Linked DNA regions of Archangium violaceum. The protein of the gene in region 2 binds, or shares a complex with, the protein of the main gene of each other region. Links are inferred from orthologs where the notes say so. Each region holds a gene or a part of one and is shown on either strand. Other genes may lie near its edges. The genes, in order: JRI60_RS43190 and JRI60_RS33920.

Region 1 (8,700 bases), 2.3 Mb from region 2 along the record:
CCGGCTCAATCGTCCTCGCGCCCCAGGTGGACGGACACCTCTTCCCCCTCTCGGCAGACGTACACCACCCATGGCCGGCAGCACACCGGGCAGTCCTCCACGTACGTCTCCGAGGAGGGCCCACCGGGGTCCACCGCCACCTCCACCTCCTCGCCGCAGTAGGGGCACAGCTGCGTCTGCTCGTCCGCGAAGGGCTGCATCAGAAGTCTCCTCCCTGGTTGGGGGCCGGCCAGGCGAGCAGGGGCCGGTCAGCGGCCTCGCCCTGTCGCCAGCGATCCACCCGGGGACGCAGGCCGCCCACGTCCACGCCCTCGCAGACGGGAGGCAGGGACGCGAGCCGGTCCAGCGCGCGGGAGAAGAGCGTCCACGCCCCCCGGGCATTGCCCGCGTCCCGCTTCAGCCAGCCCGCCGCCACGAGGATGAGGCCCTGGAGGAGCAGCCGGCGTGGGCCGCTCTCGTGTGTCCAGGCCTCCTCCCAGGCCTCATGGGCCTCGAAGAAGTGCCCGGCGTTGAAGAGCGCCACCCCTTCTGCCAGGCAGGTATCGAATCCTCGCGGCATCGAACGCGACTCCGGGCTCCTTCCTCCGTAGACTGGCGAGCATGGCCGCACCTCGCAACCGTATCGGAGAGATTCTCGTCAAGGCCCGCGTCATCGACGAGATGCAGCTTCGCAGCGCGCTCGCCCAACATGACCAGTGGGGCGGACGCCTGTCGCGCATCGTCACCGACATGGGGCTCGCCGCGGAGGACACCCTCACCGAGGCCATTGCCCAGGGCCTGGGCGTGCAGCGCGTCCAGCTGGGCACCGCCAAGGATCCGGGCGCCCTCGCGAAGCTGGACGTCACCTTCGCCGAGCAGAAGGGCGTCTTCCCCGTGGCCCTGCGCGACAACGGCAAGACGCTCGTGCTCGCCATGGCGGACCCGTCCGACCTGCAGACCATCGATCAGGTGGCCGCACGCAGCCGCACGCGCGTCATCCCCATGGTGGCGGGAGACCGGGAGATCGAGAACGCCATCATGCGGCACTACCGCAACATGGAGCCGTCCCTCACTCCGACGGGCACACGCAGGGACAAGCCCTCGAGCGACGAGGACGAGTTCAAGATCGTCGACATGAGCGGCAAGACGGTGAGGAAGTCCCTCGCCGACATCTCCCCGAAGCTGGCCGAGGAGAACGCCCAGCGCCAGGCGGCGGCCGCCGCGTCCTCGCGTCCCGGTGGGGGGTCGAGCGCCGCGGATCTGCTCGATGAGATCCTCAGCGCCTCGCCCTCGCCGGCCGAGGTGTTCTCCCCCGAGGAGATGCAGCGGCTGCAGACGGTGCAGGTCAACCAGGAGAAGAGCTCCAAGATTCTGCGCGCCCTGCTCGAGCTGCTGCTGGAGAAGGGCGCCCTCCAGCAGAAGGAGCTGGCGGCGCGCATGCGCGCCTCGTGAGCCGCCCTACCCGAGCACCTCCTGGAGCTCGCGAGCGGTGAGTCCCAGGAGGTAGAGGATGGTGTCCAGGCCTCCGGCGGAGATGGAGGTATCGGCCGCCTGACGCAGCTTGGGCTTGGCGCGGAAGGCGATGCCCAGACCCGCGCGCTCCAGCATCAGCAGGTCGTTGGCGCCGTCGCCCACCGCGATGACCTGGTCGAGAAGGATGCCCTCCGCCTGGGCAATGCTCTCCAGCAGCTCCGCCTTGCGGCGCGCGTTGACGATGGGTCCGAGCGTGCGCCCGGTGAGCTTGCCATCCGCCTCCTCCAGCATGTTGGAGTGGGCGTAGTCGATGCCCAGCCGCGCCTTGAGGGCCTCGGCCGCCACGGAGAAGCCGCCGCTGATGATGGCGGTGCGGTAGCCCAGCCGCTTGAGCACCCGGATGAGCGTCTCCGCGCCCTGGGTGAGCGGGAGGTTGGCGGCGATGTCCCGCAGCACCTTCGCGTCCATCCCCTTCAGCAGCGCCACGCGCTGGCGCAGGGACTCGTCGTAGTCCATCTCCCCGTGCATGGCGCGCTCGGTGATGCGCACCACCTGCTCGCCCACCCCGTACGCCCGCGCCAGCTCGTCGATGACCTCGATGCGGATGAGCGTGGAGTCCATGTCCATCACCACCAGCCGCTTGCTGCGCCGGTAGAGGCTCTCGCGCTGCAGCGCCACGTCGAAGGCGCTGGTGGACATGGCCAGCTCCAGCAACGAGCGCTTGAGCTCCTCTGGATCCCTCTCCGGCGGCAGGGCGATGTGGATCTCCACCGAGCCGAGCTCCGCGTCGGACAGGCGGTTGATGCGCTCGATGTTGGCCCCGTGCCGGGCCAGGCGCTCGGCGACGGCGTGCAGCTCGCGGGCCCCCAGGGAGCCCACCACGGTGACGACATGGCGGCTGCGGCTCGGGCCGACGGGAGTGCTCGGCCCTTCCACCGGCTTGAAGTCCAGCGACATGCCGAGCTCCTTCGCCGCGAAGAGCAGCTCCTTGAGGACGCTGCGCGTCTCGGGCAGGCGCACCAGCAGGGACAGGGTGAGCTGGCCATGCACCACCACCTGCTCGATGTCGAGCAGTACCGCGCCCACCTCGGAGAGGATGCCGGTCAAGCGGGCCAGGATGCCGGGCTCGTCCCGTCCGGTGACGGTGACGAGCACGGAGTCTTGCGAATTCGTGCTGTTGCTCATGGAGGACGAGTTTTACAGCCTGGCCCGTCCACCGCGAGCACTCGTTACTGCGGCTCGGAGGACAGGATGAGGTCGCCCCTGGCGAGGAACTGCGCCTCGGTGAAGGACTTGTAGAAGTCCTCCAGCATCGTGTCGATGTCCGGGTAGCGCTGGTCCACCCGGTCATGGGTCATCTTGTCGAAGATGGCGTCCAGGCCAGCGGGGGCCTCGGGGTTGACCTCGGAGGGCAGCGGCGAGCGGCGGCCGGGAATCTGCCCGGTGAGCATCTCGTAGAGGATGATGCCCAGCCCGTAGACGTCCGAGGCGGGGCCGGCGTCCTTCGCGCGCTGCGGCTGGAGGAGCTCGGGGGCCAGGTACGCCATGCCACCGGCGCCCACGAAGACCTGGGGCAAGCCCTTGGAGGCGTCCTGCTCCACCACGCGGCTCAGGCCGAAGTCGCCCAGCTTCGCGTTGCCGTAGAGATCGAAGAGGACGTTCTCCGGCTTGAGGTTGTGGTGCGTGAGGCCCACGGCGTGCGCGGCGCGCAGCGCGTAGGCGAGTTGCAGGAAGCAGCGCATGGCGAAGGGCACCGGCACGCCCCTGCCCCCGCCCTCCTCCAGCTTGTCCTTGAGGCTGCCGTGCAGCAGCTCCAGCACGTAGTACGGCCGGGCGGCCTCCGCGTTCTGGTCCAGCACCTGGATGATGCCCGGGTGGCGCACCTGGGCCTGCGCGCACAGCTCCTTCTTCAGCCGCTTGAGCACCTCGCCGCGCTGCAGGAAGGAGAAGTAGCCGAAGATGTCCTTGAGCTCCTTGACGCAGATGTCCAGCCCGAGCGCGTTGAAGCGGCCCTTGTAGGCGGTACCGAGCGGCCCGGAGCCGATGGCCTCGAGCTTCTGGTAGCGCTGGTCCAGCACCTCGGCGGCGGCCTTGGGAGCGGGAGAGGTGGCCAGCGGAGGGACGGGCGCGGGGGCGGGAGCGGGCATCGGAGCGGGAGGCGCGACGGGAGCGGCGGGGGGAACGGGCACGGCGGGCGGCAGGGGGACGGCCTCGTTGCGCATGCTCGCCACCGGGGGAGGCACCGGCACGGACGGAGGCAGCGGCACCTCCAGCGCCACGGACGCACGAGCCCTCGGCAGCGCGGGCGGCTGCTCCACGGGCGGCAGCATCTCGTTCTCCTCCAGGAGGATGTCCGGCGGGGGAGGCGGCATGCTCGGGTCGTCCTCCTCCTCGCCGGTCACGACGGAGTCGTCGTCCCCGAGCAGCTGCTCGGCGAAGAACTCGTCCACCTCCAGGGAGAACTTCTCCTGCAGCTCGCCATCCACCACGCGCTCACCCGGCTCGGTGAGACGCAGCTGCGCCTCCCGCGGGTCCAGCGCGATGTAGAGGTACTTGCGAAGGAAGAGATAGTAGCTGTCGAACTCCAGCGAGACGGAGGGCTCGAGCGAGGCCTTCACATCGGCCAGCTTGTTCGAGCGCCCCAGACGGCCGTTCTCCCTCAGACTCTGGAGGATGAACAGCGCCTCGCCGCAGACGGTGTCGCGGTGGATGGCGGGCTTGGGCATGCGAGCCGGACTCTAGCCGTCCCGGCACCCCGCCTCAAAGCGAGCCTCCCCGCCGACTGTCAGGGAATGTGAAGCAGCTGCTTCACGGTCTCCAGCACTTCCTGGAAGCGCACGGGCTTGCGCAGGTAGATGTCCACGCCCAGCTGCATGGCGCGCTCTCGCGCCTCGGGACCGCCCGCGGAGATGGCCACCACGGGAATGGACTTGAGCGGCTCCTCGGCGCGGATGCGCTCGATGAGCGCGAAGCCGTCCATCACCGGCATGTACAGGTCCGTCATCACCAGGCTGAAGCGGCTGGAGCGCAGGGCCTGCAGCGCGTGGTGCCCATCCGGGGAGAAGTGGACCTCCAGCGGCACCTTGCCCGCCAGCTCGCCGCTCGCCAGCTTCTTGAGCACGTAGCTGTACATCTCGACGATGTGCGGGTTGTCCTCGACGATGAGGACACGGTAGCCCTCGGCGGGGAGCGCCTTCGGGTCCGACGCGCGGGTCTGTCCTGCCGAACTCAAGATTTCACCCAATCGCTGCCGGTCCTGATCGCGCACCACCCGGATGCCGACACCACCCGGCGCCTCGGCCGACGCTGGCCGTATCCAGGCCACCGTCCCCACGACTTCTACCGGATTCAGCAGCCCCGGGAAAGAAAGTGCCAACCCCACCTCTTCACCGGCCGTGAAGGCACGGTCCGTCTGCACGAAGATCCCCCCCTTGGAGAGGTTCTCCGTCACGGCCGCCATCCGAGCCTGATCCGGGAAACGCACCCGCAGCACGAGCGGCACTCGGGGCTCATCTCGCTTGTCGTCTGATCCCCGATTCATAACAAGGGGTTGAAATCGCTCGGCATTTCGCTGATGGGACGGAGTGTAGCTCCGAGGGTTTATGTTGACAACGCGGCCATTCGAGCCTTACGAAGCGCCCGCCATGGCGGAGCCCCTGTTCACCCCCGAAGAGCAGAAGAAGTTCGACGCGGAGATCGCGGAGATCCTCTCGCACTACCCCGCGGATCGGAAGAGCGCAGCGATGCTACCCGCGCTCCGACTGCTGCAGGAGTTGAAAGGTTGGCTGCCCCCCGAGGGACTCAAGCTGGTCGCCAGCCGGTTGAACGTCACGCCCGAGCGCGCCTACGAGGTGGCGAGCTTCTACGTGATGTACCACCTCAAGAAGCCCGGGAAGTACACCGTCGACGTCTGCACCAATCTCTCCTGCTCCCTCTGGGGCGCGGAGAAGATGCTCGCCTACCTGGAGCAGAAGCTCGGGTTGAAGGCCGGTGAGTCGAACGAGCGCTTCTTCCTGCGCGAGACCGAGTGCCTGGCCTCTTGCGGCACCGCGCCGTGCCTGCAAATCAACGAGGAGCACCACGAGAGCCTGACGAAGGCCAAGGTCGACGCGATCTTCGACAAGCTCCCCTGAACTCCTGCATCAAGGAACCTGATTCCATGGCGACAACGGCATTTGAACCGATCATCTCGAGCGCCTGGGGGAAGCCCAACTCCTGGACGCTGGATGAGTACAAGAAGCGCGGGGGCTACAAGGGGCTGGAGAAGGCCCTGGAGCTGGCGCCGGCGCAGATCATCGACGAGGTGAAGAAGTCCAACCTCCGCGGGCGCGGCGGAGCCGGCTTCCCCACGGGCCTCAAGTGGAGCTTCGTCCCCAAGGACAGCCCCAAGCCCAAGTACCTCGCGGTCAACGGCGACGAGTCCGAGCCGGGCACCTTCAAGGACCGCTACATCCTCGAGAACGACCCGCACATGATGCTGGAGGGCATCGCCATCGCGTCCTACGCGCTGGGCGTGCACACCTGCTACGTGTACCTGCGCGGTGAGTTCAAGCTCCAGGCGGAGCGCGCCAACGCGGCCATCAAGGAGGCCTACGCCGCCGGCATCTTCGGCAAGAAGATGCTGGGCAAGGACTACCAGCTGGACTGCTACGTGGTGCGCGGCGCGGGCGCCTACATCTGCGGCGAGGAGACGGCGCTGCTCGAGAGCCTCGAGGGCAAGAAGGGCTGGCCCCGTCTCAAGCCGCCGTTCCCCGCGGTGGTGGGCCTGTTCGGCTGCCCCACGGTGGTCAACAACGTGGAGACGCTCGCCAGCGTGCCCCACGTGTTCACCCGCGGCTCGGCCTGGTACGCCGGCCTGGGCACCGACAAGTCGGGTGGCACCCGCCTGGTGTGCCTGTCCGGCACGGTGAACCGGCCGGGCGTCTACGAGGTGCCGCTGGAGGCGACGTTCACCCAGCTCATCTTCGACGACAAGTACGGCCGGGGCCTGCCCGCGGGTCGCAAGATAAAGGCCGTCATCCCGGGCGGCTCGTCGGCACCCATCCTCAGCCCGGACGAGCTGGACATCGCCATGGAGTTCGAGGCCGTCAAGGTGAAGCAGACCATGGCGGGCTCTGGCGGCGTCATCGTCATGGACGACACCACCTGCATGGTGCGCAGCCTGTGGCGCGTGGCCCGCTTCTACGCCGAGGAGTCGTGCGGCCAGTGCACGCCGTGCCGCGAGGGTACCCCGTGGCAGACGCGCCTCCTGCGGAAGATCGAAGAGGGCCGCGGCGAGCCGGGTGACGTGGAGATCCTCAGCAACGTGGCGTCCTCCATCGCGCCCTACCCGCCCATCGGTCTGGGCAACACCATCTGCGCGCTGGGCGATGCCGCGGCGCTGCCGACGCATTCCTTCCTCATGCGCTTCCGCGACGAGTTCGAGGCGCACATCCGCGAGCACCGCTGCCCGTTCGGCGACAAGCCCTGGGGCGCGTTCGGAGAGTGGTCGTGAACATCGAGCTGATTCTCTTCGGAGCCTTCGCGCTCCTGACGCTGCTGTCGGCCGGGCTGGTCATCTTCGCCAAGAGCCCCATCAGCTCCGCCATGTCGCTGGTGGCCACGTTCTTCTTCCTGGCCGGCATCTACGTGCTGCTGTGGGCCCACACCGTGGCGGTGCTGCAGGTGCTGGTCTACGCGGGCGCCATCATGGTGCTCTTCCTCTTCGTCATCATGCTGCTCAACCTGGGCGAGTCCACCTCGACCGGGCCGCGGCTGACGCTCTCGCGGATTGCGGGCGGGGCGGCGGCGGCGGGGCTGCTGGCGGTGCTGGTGGTGGCCATCTGGCGGATTCCGGAGCGCGTCGAGACGTTCACCGGCCCGCAGGCGGTGGCCAACGGCTTCGGCACCCTGGCGGTCATCGGCCAGACCATCTACACCAAGTGGCTGCTGCCCTTCGAGGCCGTCAGCCTCCTGCTGCTGGTGGGCATGGTGGGCGCGGTGGTGGTGGCCAAGTCGCGGATTTGAGCCCGTCCCCTTCAACCCTCTGCTAGAAGGCGGGCGGCGCTCGCCCTCCCCAAGTCCGGCCATGGTCCCGATCTCGTACTACCTGATCCTCGCCGCAGCCCTGTTCTGCCTCGGCATGTTCGGCGTGCTCATCCGCCGCAACGCCCTGGTGGTGTTCATGTGCGTGGAGCTGATGCTCAACGCGGCGAACCTGACGTTCCTCGCCTTCGCCAAACAGAACGGCAACCTGACGGGCCACGTGTCCGCCTTCTTCGTGATCGCGGTCGCGGCGGCCGAGGCTTCCATCGGCCTGGCCATCGTCATCGCCGTGTTCCGCAGCCGAGGCACCGTCAACATCGACGAAATCCGGACGATGAAGCACTGACGGCCCGGCCCCTCCTTCCGCCCTAGAGAGCCCCTCTGCCCATGGAAGCCCTCAAGCAATTCTTCATGACCGCGCCGGTGGAACCCGCCATCTTCGCGCAGTCCCTGTGGCTCATCATCGCGCTGCCGCTGTTGGGCGCGTTCGTGTGCGGCGTGTTCGGCAAGATGCTGGGCCGCGGCAACGTCCACCTCATCGCGTGCGCGACGGTGGCCGGTTCCTTCGTGCTGTCCGTGCTGGCCTTCTGGTGCGTCAGCCACGTGCAGGGCGGCTCGCCGGTGGCCATGGAGAGCGTCTACTCGCCCAACGCCATCCGCTACGCCATCGGCTACGACTACGGCACCTGGTTCTCCGTCGGCACCTTCCGGGTGAACTTCGGCCTGCTGGTGGACCACCTGTCCGGAACGCTCCTGCTGGTCATCACCGGCGTGGGCTTCCTCATCCACCTGTACTCCACCAGCTACATGGAGCACGACGACGGGTACTGGCGGTACTTCGCGTACCTCAACCTGTTCGTGGCGGCGATGCTCACGCTGGTGCTCGCCGACAACCTCGTCCTGCTCTTCGTGGGCTGGGAGGGCGTCGGTATGGCCAGCTACCTGCTCATCGGGTTCTGGTACACGGACGCGGCCAAGGCCTGGGCGGGACGCAAGGCGTTCATCACCAACCGCATCGGTGACTTCGCGTTCCTCATCGCCACCTTCCTCATCGTGCTGCTGGTCAGCGCCTTCAACAGCCAGGCGAACGTGGCCAACTTCACCACGGTGAGCGGTGCCGCCGAGACCGCCCAGGTGCGCTTCCGCGAGGGCCAGCAGCTCAAGGGCCCCGTGGCCTTCCAGGGCCTCGAGGTCCTGGCCAACGCGCTGCCGCAGAACGCGGAG
Region 2 (16,215 bases):
GGCCGGACGACGCGGAAGGGCTCTCCCGGTGCGGACGCGAAGGCGGAGCCGCCGGCCCGGGGGCGTGCCCGGCGCGACACCCCGAAGGAGGTGCCCGCCGTGGAGGAGTCGCCCGGTCCCTCGAGGCGGGTGGAGCGCGAGGCACCGCGAGAGCTTGCCACCGTGGCGCCTCCCTGGCGGGTCCCCGCGCTGCTGCGCCGGGACACTCCGCGCGACACTCCCGCGGTGGGGACCGCCACGAAGGAGGGCGCGCTGGAGCGTCCCGGGCCCGCGAGGTCTCGGACGGAGGTGCCCCCGGCGGAGCCAGCTTCGCCCGGTGCCGCCGCGGAGTCCGTGACGCGTGGGGCCCTGGCCCGGGTGCGGAGCGTGGAGACACTGGAGGTGGGCTACGACGCGTGGCTCGAGCTGCGGCTGGCGCACGGCGCGGCGCGGCTGCGCTTCCGGGAGGAGCGCGGGCGGTTGGAGCAGCAGGGCTCCTTCCTGGTGGGGGCGGTGCGGGCGGCGAGCCAGGAGCGAGGGGCCTCGGAGGGGCCGGCACCAGGAGGGGAGCCGGCGCTCGTCTCCGAGCAGGGGCCCATGCGGGACTTCCTGCGCCAGGCCGAGGAGAAGCTGGCGCGGGCGCGCGAGGCGCTCGCGAAGGACGAGGCCGAGAGCGAGGCCCGGTACCAGGCCGCCTTCGGGGAGATCCGCGCCACGCTCCAGGACAGGGTGCGGCGCTACCTGGCCGCGGCGCCTCCCCGCCTCCGGTTGCTGCTGCGCAAGGTGGGCGCCACGCGCGCCATCCTCCACCTGGAGCGCGTGGGGGGCGATGAGCCGGTGCTGCTGCTGTTCCTCTTCGCCGGCCGGCTCGCCTCGCGCCACGGCTTCCTCTTCGACGACTCGACGGAGGACGTGTCGCTGCCACCGGCGCCGCTGTACGCGGAGGAGGGCGTCGCGCCGGGCGAGGTGCGCCCGGAGGCTTCGGACCTGATGGCCCGGGTACGAGCACCGGGAGAGGTGCTGCCCGTGAAGGGCTTCCTGCCCATCTTCGTGCCGCGCCCCGAGGGGGGCGAGGACTTCTTCCGCCTCCTCCAGCGTGGGCCGGTGCTGGAGGTGGAGGTGGCCGAGGGCCCGGGTTTCCGCAACGTCCTCACCCGCGAGGAGTCCGAGCGCTTCGCGGGGCACCTGCTGCGCCTCAAGCTCGAGGGCAGGCTCGAGCTCGAGGTGGAGGCGGGGTGAGCGCTACTTCGTGTGCACCATGCCGAGGTCGGCGGTGCCCACCAGCAGCGCGCTGCCGACGAAGAGGTTCTCGGACTCGGGGCCGCCGGTCTTCACCGTCTGGAAGACGACGAGGTAGTTGCTGCCCGGCTTGGGGAAGGCGCTGCCCGGGATGACGATGGTCTCCTTCTGCCACTCCACGGGGGACAGCACGATCTCGAGGAAGTCCAGCGGCTCCTTCGGAGCGTTGGTGTAGGTGGGCTCGCCCTTCTCGCCATTGGTGCCCAGGGGGACGACGGTGACGAAGCCCAGCGTGCGCACCTGGTTGCCGGCCACCGCCGGCCGCTGCAACGAGAGCCCCTGGTTGGCCGTGTGCGAGACGAAGCCCTCGGGCGGGTGGAGCCTCGCGATGCGCTCCAGGGCCGGCGCTTCCTCCACCACGCCCACGTACGAGCTGCCGCCTTGCGTGGCGACGAAGCGGTAGGTGGCACCGGACTGGTACTTGATGCCGCCATCTCCGAGGAAGTCACTCGTCTGGCCGTAGGTGCCCGCGCCCTTGTTTTCGAGGCTCAGCGGACTGCCGTTCTGGGGCTCGAGCCGGACGGTGGCGTTGGCCAGGGGCTGCGGGGTGCCCTGCTCGCTGCTGCGCGAGCCGAAGAAGACGAAGGCGGCCGTCTGGCCGGGGATGGTGATGCGCTCACCTTCGGGGATGCCGCCGTCGGGCAGCGTGCCGGCGTCGTATCCGGCCATGGCGGCCGCCGACACGTTCACGTCCGGCGTGGAGAAGAGGGTCCCCACCATCACGTTCTCGGCGAGGATTTGATTGCCCGTCTTGCCCAGGTCGCAGGCAAGGGGGGAGAGCAGGAGAGCAGTCGCGGCAGCGGACAAGACGAGGCGTTTCATTGCACCATTCCAGAAGGTCGGCCCTGCGGACGAGCATAGCAGGGCGCGGGGAGGGCTGGGCGCGTGGGCGGATCGCGCTATGGTGGCCGCTCCCGTGCGAAGCCTTCCCATCTACTCGGCCGGTCTCCGCTTCCTGCAGCGGCTCGGCATCTCGCTCCTGCAGGCCACGCTCTTCGGCGCCATTCTCGGGGTGCTCGTCTATTACCGGGTTCCCCGCTCGCAACTCGCCGAGGAGGCCACGCCCCTCGCGCTGCTCGCCCGCCCCTCGGCCTGGGTGCAGTCCTGGGAGCACGGCACGTACGACTGGCGCGTCCGCTCGCTGGGCGCGCGCTCCTCGCGCTCGGACCGCGTGGTGGTGGTGGCGCTCGATGACGAGACGCTCGCCGAGGCCCGCCAGGACCAGCACCCCGGCATCGCCTCCAACCCGTGGCCCCGGGAGATCCTCGGTGGCCTGTCCAACCGACTCCTCGACGAGGGCGCCGAGCTGGTGATGCTCGACTTCCCCTTCACCGAGCTCAGCCCGCGCGCCTGCCTGGCGCAGGGCACGCCCGGGCTGGAGGGACTGGACGACGATCGCGCCTTCCGCAAGCTGCTGGACCGCAACCCGGAGAAGTCGGTGCTGGCCTTCGCGTGGTCTCCGGGCCGGGAGATTCCCGCGGGCAGCCGGCTGTGGCCGTACCGCGTGCGGCTCGGCACCTTCGCTGGCGCGGCCGAGGCACGGGGCCGGGTGCAGTCGGTGCTGGCGGATCAGCGGCCGGCCTTCCTCATCCCGGCGGGCAACGCGGTGGAGGTATGGGCGGGAGTGGCCAGCGAGCAGGAGGGCCAGCGGGTGGTCCTGGCGCAGGGCCTCCGCGAGCCGCCGAAGGTGCAGGAGCGGAGGGCCACGGATGACACGTTCCGTGTGGGTCCGCTCGAGCTCTTCGTGTCCCTGGCGGAGGTCCAGGTGGAGGGGCTGGACACCTCGCTGCTGCCGGAGGTGCGCCAGCTGGAGCATCCCGTGGCGCCGCTGCTGGGCACGGCGAGCCTCTACGGTTCCATCACCCTGCCGGCGGATCCGGACGGGGTGGTGCGGGCCGTGCCGCACCTGGTGAGCTACCGTTCGCGCGAGGGGGCCCGGCACGTGTTGCCCTCGATGCCGCTGGTGGCGGCGATGCGCCTGGCGAACACGCGCCAGCTCCGCTACGCGGACGGCCGGCTGCACGTGGGGGACCGGTTCTCCATTCCCATCGACGAGTCCGGCTACAGCCTGGTGCGCTGGGACGCGGCCGAGGTGGGGCGGGGCTCACGCGGTTCGGTGTCCCGGGCGCTGCCCGCGTGGAACGTGCTGCTCAACCTCTTCGCGGTGCGTGAGGGCGTGCCACCCCGGGCGGTGCACGACATCGAGGGGCGGCTCATCGTCTTCACCGACACCTCGCGCCAGGGGATGAACTTCCAGCACACGCCCATCGGCGAGCGCACGCCCTCGGGGGCCGTGCTCGCCCAGTCGCTGGTGAACCTGTTGCAGTCCGAGGGCATCACCCGCGCCACGCCGAAGGTGGATCTCTTCCTGACGCTGGGGCTGGCGCTCATTGGCGCCTTCGTCGCGCTCACCTTCAACCGGGGCCTACGCTCCTTTGGCGACGTGCTGGTGTACCTGTTCGCCATGGGCGCGGTGGGGCTGCTCTACGCCGGGGTGGCCTGGTACGTGTTCGTCACCCGGCTGCTCTGGGTGGCGATGGCGGCCCCGCTGCTGGCCATGGCGCTCACCTTCGCCTTCACCATCGTCCAGTCCTCGCGCACCGAGCGGCAGCTGCGCCACTTCATCACCGGCGTGCTCGGCCGGTACGTCAGCCCCGAGGTGGCGCGGTTCGTCACGCGCGACCTGCGGGTGCTGACGCGGCCCGAGCGCCGTGAGGTGACGGTCTTCTTCTGCGACCTGGACGGCTTCTCGCGCCTGTCGGGGCAGCTGCCGCCCGAGCGGATCATCCAACTGCTCAACGACTACCTGACGGAGATGACGGACGTGGTGCGCTCCACGCACGGCCAGGTGGACAAGTACATCGGCGACGCGGTGATGGCCTTCTGGGGCGCGCCGGTGCGCACGGATCGTCACGCGCACCACGCCTGCGAGGCCGCGCTGAAGGTGAACGCGGTGCTGCAGGAGCGCCAGGCGTATTGGGAGAAGACGTATGGCCACTCGCTGCGGTGCCGCATCGGCATCGACAGCGGCGAGGTGCTGGTGGGCGGCATGGGAAGCGACCTCGAGGCCCGGTACTCCGTCATGGGCGGGTCCGTGAAGCTCTCCATGTTCCTGGAGAGCCTCAATCGCGAATACGGCTCCTTCGTGCTGGTGGGGGACGCGGTGGCGCGGCTGGCGCAGGACGCCTACGTCTTCCGCGAGGTGGACCGGCTGCGCATGAAGGGCCGCGCCGAGCCGCTCCGCATCCACGAGCTGGTGGGTCGCAAGGGGGAGATCAACCCACAGGGGCAGGAGAGGCTCGCGCTCTACGAGCAGGCGCTCATCGCGTACCACCAGCGGCGCTTCGACGAGGCGCTGGCGCTCTTCACGCGAGGCGTGGAGGAGTTCCAGGACTCGGTGGCGGGCCTGTACGCCGAGCGCTGCCGCAAGTTCGCCCAGGCGGCGCCGCCGGAGGACTGGGACGGCGTGTTCGCGCTCGAGGGCAACTGAGGGAGGACCCGCCGGGCGCGCTTTTCGCCAACTGGTCTGACAGTCAGACCAGTTCGCGCGGAGCGCGCCCGGGAGGCGGGCTCCGTGTGGAGCTCAGTCGTCGGCTTCGTCCGGGTGGCCGAAGAGCTCGACGACGGGCTTGTCCTGCTCGATGTGCTCGGCCACCACGCGCCGCATCTTCTCCGGCGTCATGTGCGAGTAGTACGCCTCGCCCTCCCAGCCCATGAGCTGGTAGTCCTCGGGGGAGAGTGGATCTCGCTTGCGCCCCGTCTCCTCGCGGATGACGACGTTGGGCCCCATGTGACAGAAGCCGTAGCAACCACCGCGGTACAGCTCGCAGCGCGCCTGCAGACGCCGTGTGGACAGCTCGTCGCGAGCGGCCGCGGCCACGGTATCGGAGCCGCCGGCCTTGCAGCTCGAGCCCTTGCACACGGAGAGGCGGTAGCGCTTCATGCACCGCCCACCCTACGGGACTTCGCGAGGTGCTGGAAAGGGCCGCATCACTCCAGAGTCCACGCTCCCTCGCACGCCCCCCGAAACGACACCGGCCCGCCGTCCACCGCGAGGAGCGGGGAGGGCGGGCCGGGAGCCGGCGGGAGCCGCCGGGCGTGCTACTTGAGGAACTTCGTCACGGGCACCGGGCCGTCGTTGGAGACGACGGTGCGGCTGCCCGAGGGGGCGTGCTCGCCGTGGCCGTGGTGGCCCGCGGGGAGCTGCGCGTGGGCGTGGTGCTCCTCGTGGCCCTCGCCGATGCGGGTGTGGGCCTCCTTGTGCGTGTGCTCCGGACGCTCCGAGCCCGTGCGCTTGTTCCAGGGGTCGGACGGGTGGGAGACGGCCGGGCCCTTGAGCAGCTTGGGGATGTCGTAGACGAAGCCCTGCCGGTTGTACTCCGCCGGAGTGTGCGTGTACGTGTCCATGCGGATGGCGTCCTTGGGGCACGCGTCCACGCACAGGCCGCACACGATGCAGCGCAGCTCGTCGATGACGAACTGGGTCGGGTACTTCTCGATGACCCGCGAGCTCGCGTCGGCCGAGTCCGTCTCGTACTCACCGGCCTCGATGTAGATGCACTGGGCCGGGCAGATGGTGGCGCACATGTAGCACGCCACGCAGCGCGGCTTGCCGTCGTCGCGCGGTACCAGCCGGTGGAGACCGCGGTACCCGTCGGGGTACGGCATCTTCTCCTCGGGGTACTGCACCGTGGTGATGAGGCTGGTGCTCTTGCGATCCTCGAACGGGGTGCCCACCTCCCGCGTCCCGAAGAGGTTGCGCAGGAAGTGCCGGGTGGTGATGGCCAGACCGCGGATCAGCTCGGGCAGGTAGGACCGCTCGCGGATGTCGGTGCGGGGATCCTGGGTTGCCTTGTAAGCCATGGTGTCTTTCTCTCAGCTCGAACTAGTGCGAGGCCGCGGTGGCACCGGAGTGCGCACCGGCGGGATGGGAGTCCGCGGCATGGGCGGCATGCGCGTGGGCGGGCAGGCCGTGGCCATGCGCGTCGTCGTGACCGTGTCCGTGGGCCCCGTGGCCACCGTGACCATGGCCCTCGGTGCCCTCCTCCTTCTTGGCGGAGGACATCGTCAGGGCCACCAGGACGCCGATCTGCAGCAGGCCGAAGAGGGCCAGCGCGCGCAGGGAGGGATCCCACAGCACGAGCGCGCCCGTGGCGAACACGTTGATGAGGCCGGCGGGCAGGAGGATCTTCCAGCCCAGGGTCTGGATCTGGTCGTAGCGGAAGCGCAGGAACGTCCAGCGGATGGCCAGCTGCAGCCACACGAAGAACATCACCTTCGCCCAGAACACGGTGCCGAGCACGGCGCCGTACAGCCACCCGTACTCCTTCATCACCGCCAGGTTGGACAGCCACTCGCCGCCGAAGGGCAGGTGGTAGCCGCCGAAGAAGAGGACGACGATGAGGCCCGACAGGACCACGATCTCCACGAACTCGGAGATCATGAACAGGCCGAACTTCATGCCCGAGTATTCGACGAAGTAACCGATGATCTCCGACTCACCCTCGGGCGTGTCGAAGGGGGCGCGCTTGGTCTCCGCGAAGGCGGCGGCGAAGAAGAGGAAGAAGCCCAGCGGCTGCAGCAGGAAGCCCCACGCGGGGATGCCGAAGTCGAAGGTGGAGCCCTCGGGGGTGAAGCGCCACAGGTAGGCGGCCTGGCCGCTGGCGGCGGCGCCCGAGCCCAGCTCATTGGTCACGTGGCCCACGAAGGAGGGCAGCTGCACCGTGGAGAAGGCCATCATCAGGCCCACCAGGGACAGGCCCAGCGCGACCTCGTAGGAGATCATCTGCGAGGCGGCGCGGACGCCACCGAGCAGGGCGAACTTGTTGTTGGAGGACCAGCCGGCCAGCGAGGTGCCGTACACCGCCAGCGAGGCGATGGCGAACACGTAGAGCAGGCCGAAGTCCGGGGTGGCCACCACCATGTCGACGGTGTGGTCGAATACCTTCACCGTGGGGCCGGCGGGCACCACCGCGAACAGGGCGAACACCGGCGCGAAGGCCAGCATGGGCCCCAGGTTGTAGAGGAGCTTGTTGGCCGTGGCCGGGATGAAGTCCTCCTTGAAGAGCATCTTCGCGCCGTCGGCCAGGAAGTGCGGGATGCCGACCAGCGCCTTGTCCTTCAAGCCCGGCAGGTGGATGCGCGCGCGGTTGGGGCCGATGCGGTTCTGCATCAGCGAGCTCCACTTGCGCTCGGCCACCGTGAGCAGGGATGCCGTGCCCATGACGAAGGCCAGCATCAGGATGAGCATGTTCGTGAGCCGGCTGGCGCCCGGGAAGACGCCCTCGACCACGCCACCCAGCACGTACGCCAGGAGCATGTGCACGGCGAAGGCGCCGAACATGACGCCGAACCAGAAGAGAATGGTGGTGACGCGCTTCATTGTCAGAGACCCCGGACCCTGGGAGCGCCGAACTCACGATACCCAGGAGGCCTGCCGTCGGCGGCGGTCGGCAGCGGATTGATGCCCGGCTTCTCCCGGTCGGGCGGCGAGGCCTTGTCCCAGTCGAAGGAGGCGAACTCGGAAACCTGCTTGCCCAGCTCGCGGAACACGTCGCGCGAGGACGTCCAGGCCGCGGTGCCACCCATCTCGCGGGTGAGCTCCGCCGCCAGCGCCCAGTGCGCCGCGGCGTCACCCTTGGAGGGGTAGGCCTTGCGGAAGCGCTGGATGAGGCCGTCCACCTGCACGAAGGTGCCATCGTGCTCCACGTGCACGGCGGCCGGCAGCAGCACGGTGGCCTGCGCGGTCACGGGCGACTCGTTCATCGCCTGCGCCACGAAGACGTCCAGCTTCGCCGCGGCCTGCGCGAAGGACTCCTCGCCCACCGGCACCTCGGTGCCCACGGCGTAGAGCGACTTCACCCGGCCCGCGTCGATGCCCTTCACCAGCTCGTCGAACGGCTTGACCGTCAGCCCCAGGCCCTGGGCGATCAGCTCCAGGCCCTTGCGGTTGGGGTTGCGGTCCGCCGTGAGGAGGTAGTGGTCGGCCTCGCCCTGCGGGCGGCCACCGACGAACACTTCCTTGGCGCCCAGCGACACCTTGGCGAAGGTGAGCGAGGCGAGCAGGTCCTCGTTGGAGGCGACCGGCGAGGCGAGCACCGCCACCTTGCCCTTCACGTCGGCGAGCGCCTTGGCGGCGGCCTTGATGGCCTCCTTGCGCGCGACCTCCGGACGGGCGGTGCCGGTACCCTGCTGGCGGCCCACCACCGCGCTCAGCACGCGGCCGGTGTTGAGGTACTTGTAGGTCGAGCGACCGTGGTCGCACATCCAGCTCTTGTTGACGGCCTCGTTCTCGCGCGGGCGGTAGCGGTAGGTGTCCTGGCCCATGAAGTCCGCGTAGGTGTTGCAGCCGCGCGAGCAGCCGGTGCACACGGACGGAGCGGCGGACAGGAACCAGGCGCGAGCGCGGAAGCGGAAGTCGCGGCTGAGCAGCGCGCCCACGGGGCAGATGTCCACGGTGTTGAGCGAGTAGTTGCTGTTGAGCTCGCTGCCCGGGAACGTGTCGATGACCTCGTGGCTGCCACGGCCGAAGATGCCGAGCTGCGGCTCCTTCGGAATCTCGTTCATGAAGCGCACGCAGCGGCTGCAGATGATGCAGCGCTCCTGGTCCAGCACCACGCGGGGCCCCAGGACCTTGCGCTTGTTCTTCAGCGCCTTGCCGCCCTCGAGCCGGGAGGGGCGGTAGTCGTAGCGCATGTAGTAGTCCTGCAGCTTGCACTCACCGGCCTGGTCGCAGATGGAGCAGTCGACCGGGTGGTTGAGGAGCAGGAACTCCATGACGGCGCGCTGCTGCTCCTTCACCTTGGGGGTGGTGGTCTTGATGACCTGACCCTCGGCGATGGGCGTCTGGCAGGCGGGCACCAGCTTGGGGGCGTTGGAGGCCTCCACCATGCACATGCGGCAGTTGGCCGCGATGGACAGGCGCGGGTGGTAGCAGAAGTAGGGGATGTCCGAGCCGACCATGCGGGCCGCCTCGATCATGTTCGTCCCCGGCTTCACCACGACTTCCTTGCCGTCGATGGTGCAGGTGACGAAGCCCGGGTTCTTCGGCGGGGGAGGGCCGGCCGGCTTGGCGGCCGGGGGCGGCGGAGGCGCCGTGGGGGCGCTGTGCGCGGCCGGAGGCGTATCCAGCTTCGCGCCCGCGGGCGGGTGCTTCGGCGTGGAGCCGGGCGCCTCGCGGGTCTCGGAGGGCGCGCCCTTGGGGGGCGTCTGCGAGTCTCCGGTGGGCTTCTTGGTGTCGTTGTCGCTCACTGCTCGACCTCGCCGCCGATCATGTTGATCGTGTCAAAGGTGGGAATGAGGTCCGCCAGCATCTTGCCCTTGATGATGGAGGGCACGGCGGACAGGATGGGGTAGCCCGGCGCGCGCACGTGGACCTTGTACGGCCGGCCGCCTCCGTCGCTCACCATGTACCAGCCCAGCTCGCCGTTGGCGGCCTCGGTGGCGTCGTACACCTCGCCGGCGGGCACCTGGATGCCCTCCATCACCAGCTTGAAGTGCGAGATGACGCCCTCGATGGTGCCGTACACCTCGGGCTTGGGCGGCAGCGCGATGCGCCAGTCGTCCAGGATGATGGGGCCGCCCGGAATCGTCTTCAGCGCCTGGCGCAGGATGCGCTCGGACTGCTTCATCTCCTCGATGCGCATCAGGTAGCGATCGAAGTTGTCGCCCCTCTCGCCGATGGGGATGTCGAAGTCGAAGCGGTCGTACACCCAGTACGGCTTGGCCTTGCGGATGTCGTAGTTGATGCCGCAGGCGCGCAGGCAGGGGCCCGTCCAGCCGTAGTCGATGGCGTCCTCGGCGCTGATGACGCCCGTGTCCTTGGTGCGATCCACGAAGATGCGGTTGCGCGTGAGCAGCCCGTCGATCTCCGTGACCAGCTCCATGACCTTGTCCAGCGTCTTGTGGACCTTCTCGATCCACCCCTCGGGCAGATCGCGGTTCATTCCGCCGATGCGGCCGAAGTTGGTGGTGAGCCGCGCGCCCGTCAGCTCGGCGACGCGGTCCATGATGAGCTCGCGCGCCTCGACGGCGAAGAGGAACGGGGCGAAGCCGCCCAGCTCCATGCCCGTGGCGCCCACGCACGTCAGGTGATCATGGATGCGGTGCAGCTCGGACCCGATGACGCGGATGTACTGGGCGCGCTCCGGAATCTCCAGGCCGATGAGCTTCTCTACGGCGTTGAGGAAGCCGAAGTTGTTCATCATCGCGGACACGTAGTTCAACCGGTCCGTGTACGGCAGGCACTGGGTCCAGGTGACGTTCTCGCAGCTCTTCTGGAAGCCGCGGTGGAGGAAGCCGATCTCGCAATCGGACTCGGCGATGTTCTCGCCCTCGAGCTCCACCTTCATGCGCACCGTGCCGTGCATGGCGGGGTGCGAGGGGCCCATGTTCACGTACATCCGCTTGGTCTGGAGGTGGGTCTCCAGCTCCGCCTCGTGGGCGTAGGCGTCGATGTCCGGGTTGGGCGCTTCGGGACTGGGGGGTGACGCGGGCTTGTGGGTGTCCGCCATGATGTCCTCTGGGGGGCTGCCGGTGGGGGCGGGCGATCAGGAGACGCCGCTGGTGCCGGGGCCGCGGAAGATGTCCTTGATGGGGCGCTCGGGGATGAGCGGCTGACGGTCGCGCATCGCGTAGTCCTTGCGGAGCGGATGGCCCTGGAACTCCTCGTACAGCAACACGCGGCGCAGGTCCGGGTGTCCCGTGAAACGGATGCCGTAGAAGTCCCAGACGAAGCGCTCCCACCAGTTGGCGCCCTTGAAGATGGGCGTGATGGAGGGCAGCTCCGGGTTGGCCTCGCTCACGCGCACCTTCAGGCGCACGTGCTCGTGACGCGACAGCGAGTAGATGAAGTAGACGACCTCGAAGCGCGGATCATTCTCCGCGAGGTGGAGACGATCCACCGCGTCGATCGAGGTGAAGAGCTTGAAGTCGAGCTCGTTCTTCAGGAACGCGGCGACCTTCGGCAGGTGCTCGGCGTGGATGACGGCCCAGGCGCCGCCAGTGCGGTCGAGGTAGCGCTCCGCCACCGCCTCTGGGAACTGGGCGGTGACCCTGTCCAGTGCGAAAGTGCTCAAGGGGGCCCCAATGCTGGCTATGGAATCCGGCGCGTTATAAGGATGACCCCCGGGGGGCGTCAACGTAATCCCTCAGCCATCCCCGCTACTTACGCGAGGCAGAAGCCCCGGTGGGCCGGAACGGGCATTTCAGGCCGCCGCCCCGCTGCCTCCCCGGGCGCGCGTGGGCCCGGGAATGAAGGTGGAGACGGGCTCGCTCTTGCCGGCCACGGGGGTGGGGGGCAGCTCCTGCCACTGGAAGCCCTCGCCCGCCTGGTCCCGGGTGCTGCGGGAGACGAGCACGGGCGTCCCGAGCCGCTTGGTGAGCTGCTCGATGCGGCTGGCCAGGTTCACCGTGTCGCCGATGGCGGTGTACTCGAGGCGGCGGGCGGTGGAGCCGATGTTGCCGAGCACCACGCGGCCGGTGTGCAGGCCCACCCCCATGCGCAGGCCGGGCTCCCCCCGGGCGAGCCGCTCGCCGTTCACCGCCTCCAGCTCGCGCATCATCTCCAGCGCGCACTCCACGGCCCGCCGGGCGTGCTCCGGCTCGGGCAGGGGGGCGCCGAAGTACACCATGAGTGCGTCCCCGATGAACTTGTCGAGCGTGCCACCGTGGCGGAACACCACCTCCACCATGCGGCCGTAGTACTCGTTGAGGATGGCCACCACCGCCTCGGGAGACAGCCGCTCGCTGAGCGCGGTGAAGTCCCGCAGGTCCGCGAAGAGGATTGTCACTTCGCGCAGCTCGGGGGTGGACACCGGCGAGGCCAGGTCCTGCAGGCGCTCGGCCACCGCGGGGGAGAAGTAGCGGCCGAGCTGGGCGCGCTGGAGCTCCTCGTGCGTCAGCTCGGAGACGAGCATGCGGATGCGGTGGAAGAGGTAGTTCGCGGCACCCGCCGTCATCATCAGCACCACCGCCCCCACCAGGCGCGCGCCCACGCCGATGGAGGCCTCGGCCTGCAGATACCACTCGGCCAGGGCCGCCACGCCCGTCACGGTGAACGTCACCGTGCGGCGCAGCGACAGGGCGGAGATGACGATGAGCGCGGTGTAGATACCCAGGGTGAAGCCGGCCACGCCTCCGGGAGAAGGGGAGACGGGGATGGCCAGGTGCTGCAGCCAGTAGATGGCCGGCGCGTCCACCACCGCCAGGGACAGTCCGGCCCAGCTCGCCACGAGCGCCGAGCGCAGCACACCCACCAGTGTGGCCACGGTGCACAGCCAGTAGGCCCCCATGGGGACGAGGTACACCTCCCAGTCCGCCAGTCCCTGCACCCGCGCCTGGTACGTGGAGATGGCCAGGATGGCGGACACGCCCAGCAGGCGCACCAGCGCCAGCCGCTCGGCGTTGTGCCGCCGTTCGGCCTCGATGGCCTTGCCCACCGGCTCCCTCAGGAACTCGGAGAGCGAAGCGCGTCTCTGCCTGGACTCGTCCACTCGGTCTCGGCCGTGTTGGGGGTGTACGCGCATCCTCGCACGTACCCCCGGGTGTGTGCACATCCGGTGCAAAAGCGAGGGCCCCGCCACCTCCGAGGAGGTTCGCGGGGCCCGGGGCCGGCACCAGCGGTGCGCGGCTGCCTACTTGGTGAGGTTGTACTGGCCGGCCAGCAGATCGTGCGGGGCCGGAGCGCGGTGACCGGCCTTGTGCGTCTGGTTGCCGATCTTGTCCTGCAGCAGCTTGAGACCGTCGAGCACCTGCTCGGGGCGCGGCGGGCAGCCGGGGATGTAGACGTCCACCGGGATGACGCGGTCGATGCCCTGTAGCACCGCGTAGTTGTCGTAGAAGCCACCGGACGAGGCGCACACGCCGAAGGCGACGACCCACTTGGGCTCGCACATCTGCTCGTAGACGCGCTTGAGGATGGGGGCCTGCTTGAGGTTGATGGTGCCGATCACCATCAGCATGTCGGCCTGGCGCGGAGAGAACCGGGGGAACTCGGCGCCGAAGCGGGCGATGTCGTGGCGGGCCGCGGACACGGACATGAATTCCATGCCGCAGCACGCGGTGGCGAACGGGTAGGTGAAGAGCGAGTACTTGCGCGCCCAGCCCAGGCCCTTGGAGACCATCCGCTCGAAGAAGCCCATCGCGTCATCGCGGCGGGTGGTCAGTACGGGGGCGATATCGGATTCAGCCATGGTCGTTTCTCAGTGCTCCCACTCGAGAGCACCCTTCTTCCAGATATAGATAAGGCCCACCACGAGGGTCGCCGCGAAAACCAGCATCTCCACGTAGCCGAACCAGCCGAGCGCCTGGAAGTTCACCGCCCAGGGGTACAGGAACACCGCCTCGACGTCGAACACGATGAAGAGGAGGGCCACCACGTAGAACTTCACCGCGAAGCGCTGGCGCGCGGGACCGCTGCTCTCGGAGCCGGCCTCGAAGGCCGTGGACTTGATGGAGCTCGGACGCCTGGGGCCCAGCATGGAGGCCAGCTGCACGATGACGAGCGCCAGCACGCCCGCCAGCAGCAGCACGACGGCCAGCGGCAGGTAGGAGGCGAGGGGGTTGGTCGTGGGATCCATTTCGCGGCGGACCCTAGGGACACAAGGGGGCCGTGTCAATGGGGAAGCCCGGAGATCCAACCCCTGGACATGACAGTGGAAAGCCGGTGGAGGAGCCTGTCTCCCCGCCTGCTCCTCCGCGAGCGGCCAGGGGGCGGGGGTTTGACGCTCCGCACACGGGACGCCTAGGGTCACACCCTGGCGCGCCCGCGACAACCGGGGGCGCTTTTCCCGATCGATACAGGAGAGAGCCCGAGCATGTGGGGTCGGCTCAGTTTGCGCTGGCAGGTGGCGTTCGCGGTGCTGGTTCCCAGCCTCGCCCTGGCCCTGTTCAGCAGCGTCTACTTCCCGAAGCAGCAGGAGGAAGTCGGGCTGGGGAAACTCGAGGATCGCGCGAAGGCCGTGGGGATGCTCGCCTCGGATGGGATCGCGCTCCTGATGGAGCAGGGCGAGCCCATGTCGAAGGCGTCCTCGGGGGCCCAGAGCGCGGAGACGTGGGAGATGAAGCAGCTCACGCGCATCTTCGACCGGGTGGAGCAGTCGGGCTCCGTGTCCTTCCAGGCGTTGCTGGCGAGCGATGGCACGGTGATGTTCGATCGCGGCCCCGTCCCGCAGGGGCTCAAGCGCGCGTTGAAGGCAGGCCCGGGCTGCGAGACGATGGATCTGCAGGATGCGCCGGTGGCGTACTGCTCCCTGCCGGATGGCCGTGTCTACGCGGTGGGCATGGACGCCGCCAAGGTGAGGGCGGAGGCGGGCGCCACGCGTATGCCGAGCTTCATGGCGTACCTGGGGGCCACGGTGGTGGGCCTGTTCATCGCGTTCTTCATCGGGCGGGCCATCGCCGAGCCGGTGACGCGCATGACACAGGCGGCGCACGAGGTGGCGCAGGGCGACGTGTCCCTCAGCGAGGTGGACGTGGCCTCGGCGGGAGAGGTGCGGCTGATGGCGCACTCCTTCAACGAGATGCTGGGCACGCTGCGCGGCACGGTGACGGAGCTGCTGGCGCGGCTGGAGCAGCTCTCCAGCGCCTCGCGGGGGCTGACGGGAGCGTCCGCGGATCAGGAGCACGTCATCAGCCAGCAGGCGGCGTACGCGCAGCAGATCGCCGCGACCTTCGAGGAGCTGAGCCGCACGGCGGAACAGATCTCCAGCTCCACCGAGGTGGTGGAGTCCAGCGCGCGGCGCACGCACGAGGCGGTGGCCGAGGCGATGGCGGTGGTGGCGCAGGTGGTGGCGGGCATCAACGACATCCGCATGGAGTCCAAGGGCGTGGCGGACGCCATCGTGGGCCTCAACCAGGATCTGCAACAGGTGTCGAAGATCGCCCAGGTCATCAACCAGGTGGCGGAGCGTTCGGACCTGCTGGCGCTGAACGCGGCGCTGGAGGGCACGAAGGCGGGCGAGGTGGGGCGGGGCTTCTCGCTGGTGGCGGCGGAGATGCGCAAGCTGGCGGAGAACGTGTCGGCCTCGGCGCGGGACATCGCGCGCATCGTGGAGAAGGTGCAGGACTCGGGCAACGAGGCGGCCACCAAGGCGCGCGTGGGCATGGCCACGAGCGACCGCGGCGTGGAGGTGGCGGAGCAGGCCTCGGCGGTGTTCCAGCGCATCGTCGAGCTGGCGCGCGGCACGAGCGAGGCGGCGCGGCAGATCACCATCGCGACGCGGCAGCAGCGTCAGTCCAGCGAGCAGGCGGTGCAGGGGGCGCGCAACGTGGCGGAGCTGGTGAAGCAGGGCGTGGACGCGACGGGTCGCACCACGCGCATCGCGCAGGATCTCCAGAACGTGGCGGACAGCCTCACGGTGCTGACCGCCAGGTTCAAGGTGGCGCGCGACCGCTGACCTCCCTCTCCCTCTGGGAGAGGGGCGGGGTGAGGGTCGGCGGACGTCAGGCCCGGACCATCTCGATGTGCGTCTTCTTCGGAGGCTGCCCGAAGGGGAGATACCGCAGCTTGGGAGGAGCCGTTCCCGGAGCGAGCTGGGGCCTCAGTCCCCGGCGCGCCATCTCCCGAGCGAACGCCGTGGCGAACTGCACCACCTCCATCCAGGCCAGGTGGTAGCCCAGGCAGAAGTGGGGGCCGCCTCCGAACGTCGCGATGTCGATGGCCGACGGGGGCGAGCGCCTCCCCAGCCAGCGCGAGGGATCGAACCGCTCCGGCTCGGGGAAGAGCGCCGGGTCGTAGCCGTAGGTGCCAATGGGGATGGTGATCATCGTGCCGCGCGGCACCCGCTTGCCGTAGAGCTCCAGGTCTTCGTTGGCCTGGCGCGCCGTCAACGACACGGGCGGATACAGCCGCAGCACCTCGCGGAAGATCGCCTCCGCGAAGGGATGACGCTTGAGATCCTCGGGCGAGCGGGGCAGGCCCGGCGCCGCCACCGACTC

What was found.
Region 1: the proteins of JRI60_RS33920 (region 2) and JRI60_RS43190 are in contact, whole or in part, in a cryo-EM structure (PDB 7NYH), measured with the Escherichia coli proteins. The link is inferred for Archangium violaceum from one-to-one orthologs.

What each region holds. Positions count from the first base shown.
Region 1 is NZ_CP069396.1:10,849,954-10,858,653, forward strand. Bases 5,701-8,700 are described here. They hold JRI60_RS43190 (NADH-quinone oxidoreductase subunit J), read left to right. Parts: upstream 5,701-6,942; coding sequence 6,943-7,458; downstream 7,459-8,700. Other genes in these bases: nuoF (NADH-quinone oxidoreductase subunit NuoF), read left to right, coding at 5,701-6,946; nuoK (NADH-quinone oxidoreductase subunit NuoK), read left to right, coding at 7,520-7,822; nuoL (NADH-quinone oxidoreductase subunit L), read left to right, coding at 7,864-8,700. In the rest of the region: JRI60_RS43150 (CPXCG motif-containing cysteine-rich protein), read right to left, coding at 6-200; JRI60_RS43155 (DUF309 domain-containing protein), read right to left, coding at 200-559; JRI60_RS43160 (general secretion pathway protein GspE), read left to right, coding at 601-1,431; phosphoserine phosphatase SerB, read right to left, coding at 1,438-2,637; JRI60_RS43170 (serine/threonine-protein kinase), read right to left, coding at 2,682-4,178; JRI60_RS43175 (TIGR02266 family protein), read right to left, coding at 4,238-4,993; nuoE (complex I 24 kDa subunit family protein), read left to right, coding at 5,097-5,585; more of nuoF, read left to right, coding at 5,612-5,700. UniProt on the Escherichia coli protein: NDH-1 shuttles electrons from NADH, via FMN and iron-sulfur (Fe-S) centers, to quinones in the respiratory chain. The immediate electron acceptor for the enzyme in this species is believed to be ubiquinone.
Region 2 is NZ_CP069396.1:8,532,790-8,549,004, reverse strand. What follows is about bases 5,413-8,292. They hold JRI60_RS33920 (complex I subunit 1/NuoH family protein), read right to left. Parts: upstream 7,661-8,292; coding sequence 6,164-7,660; downstream 5,413-6,163. Other genes in these bases: JRI60_RS33915 (2Fe-2S iron-sulfur cluster-binding protein), read right to left, coding at 7,663-8,292; JRI60_RS33925 (NuoI/complex I 23 kDa subunit family protein), read right to left, coding at 5,413-6,141. Outside these bases: JRI60_RS33945 (hypothetical protein), read left to right, coding at 1-1,218; JRI60_RS33940 (hypothetical protein), read right to left, coding at 1,222-2,100; JRI60_RS33935 (adenylate/guanylate cyclase domain-containing protein), read left to right, coding at 2,195-4,768; JRI60_RS33930 ((2Fe-2S) ferredoxin domain-containing protein), read right to left, coding at 4,862-5,221; more of JRI60_RS33925, read right to left, coding at 5,380-5,412; more of JRI60_RS33915, read right to left, coding at 8,293-9,528; nuoD (NADH dehydrogenase (quinone) subunit D), read right to left, coding at 9,525-10,790; JRI60_RS33905 (NADH-quinone oxidoreductase subunit C), read right to left, coding at 10,827-11,339; JRI60_RS33900 (adenylate/guanylate cyclase domain-containing protein), read right to left, coding at 11,484-12,770; JRI60_RS33895 (NADH-quinone oxidoreductase subunit B), read right to left, coding at 12,912-13,469; JRI60_RS33890 (NADH-quinone oxidoreductase subunit A), read right to left, coding at 13,479-13,856; JRI60_RS33885 (methyl-accepting chemotaxis protein), read left to right, coding at 14,094-15,674; JRI60_RS33880 (cytochrome P450), read right to left, coding at 15,721-16,215. UniProt on the Escherichia coli protein: NDH-1 shuttles electrons from NADH, via FMN and iron-sulfur (Fe-S) centers, to quinones in the respiratory chain. The immediate electron acceptor for the enzyme in this species is believed to be ubiquinone.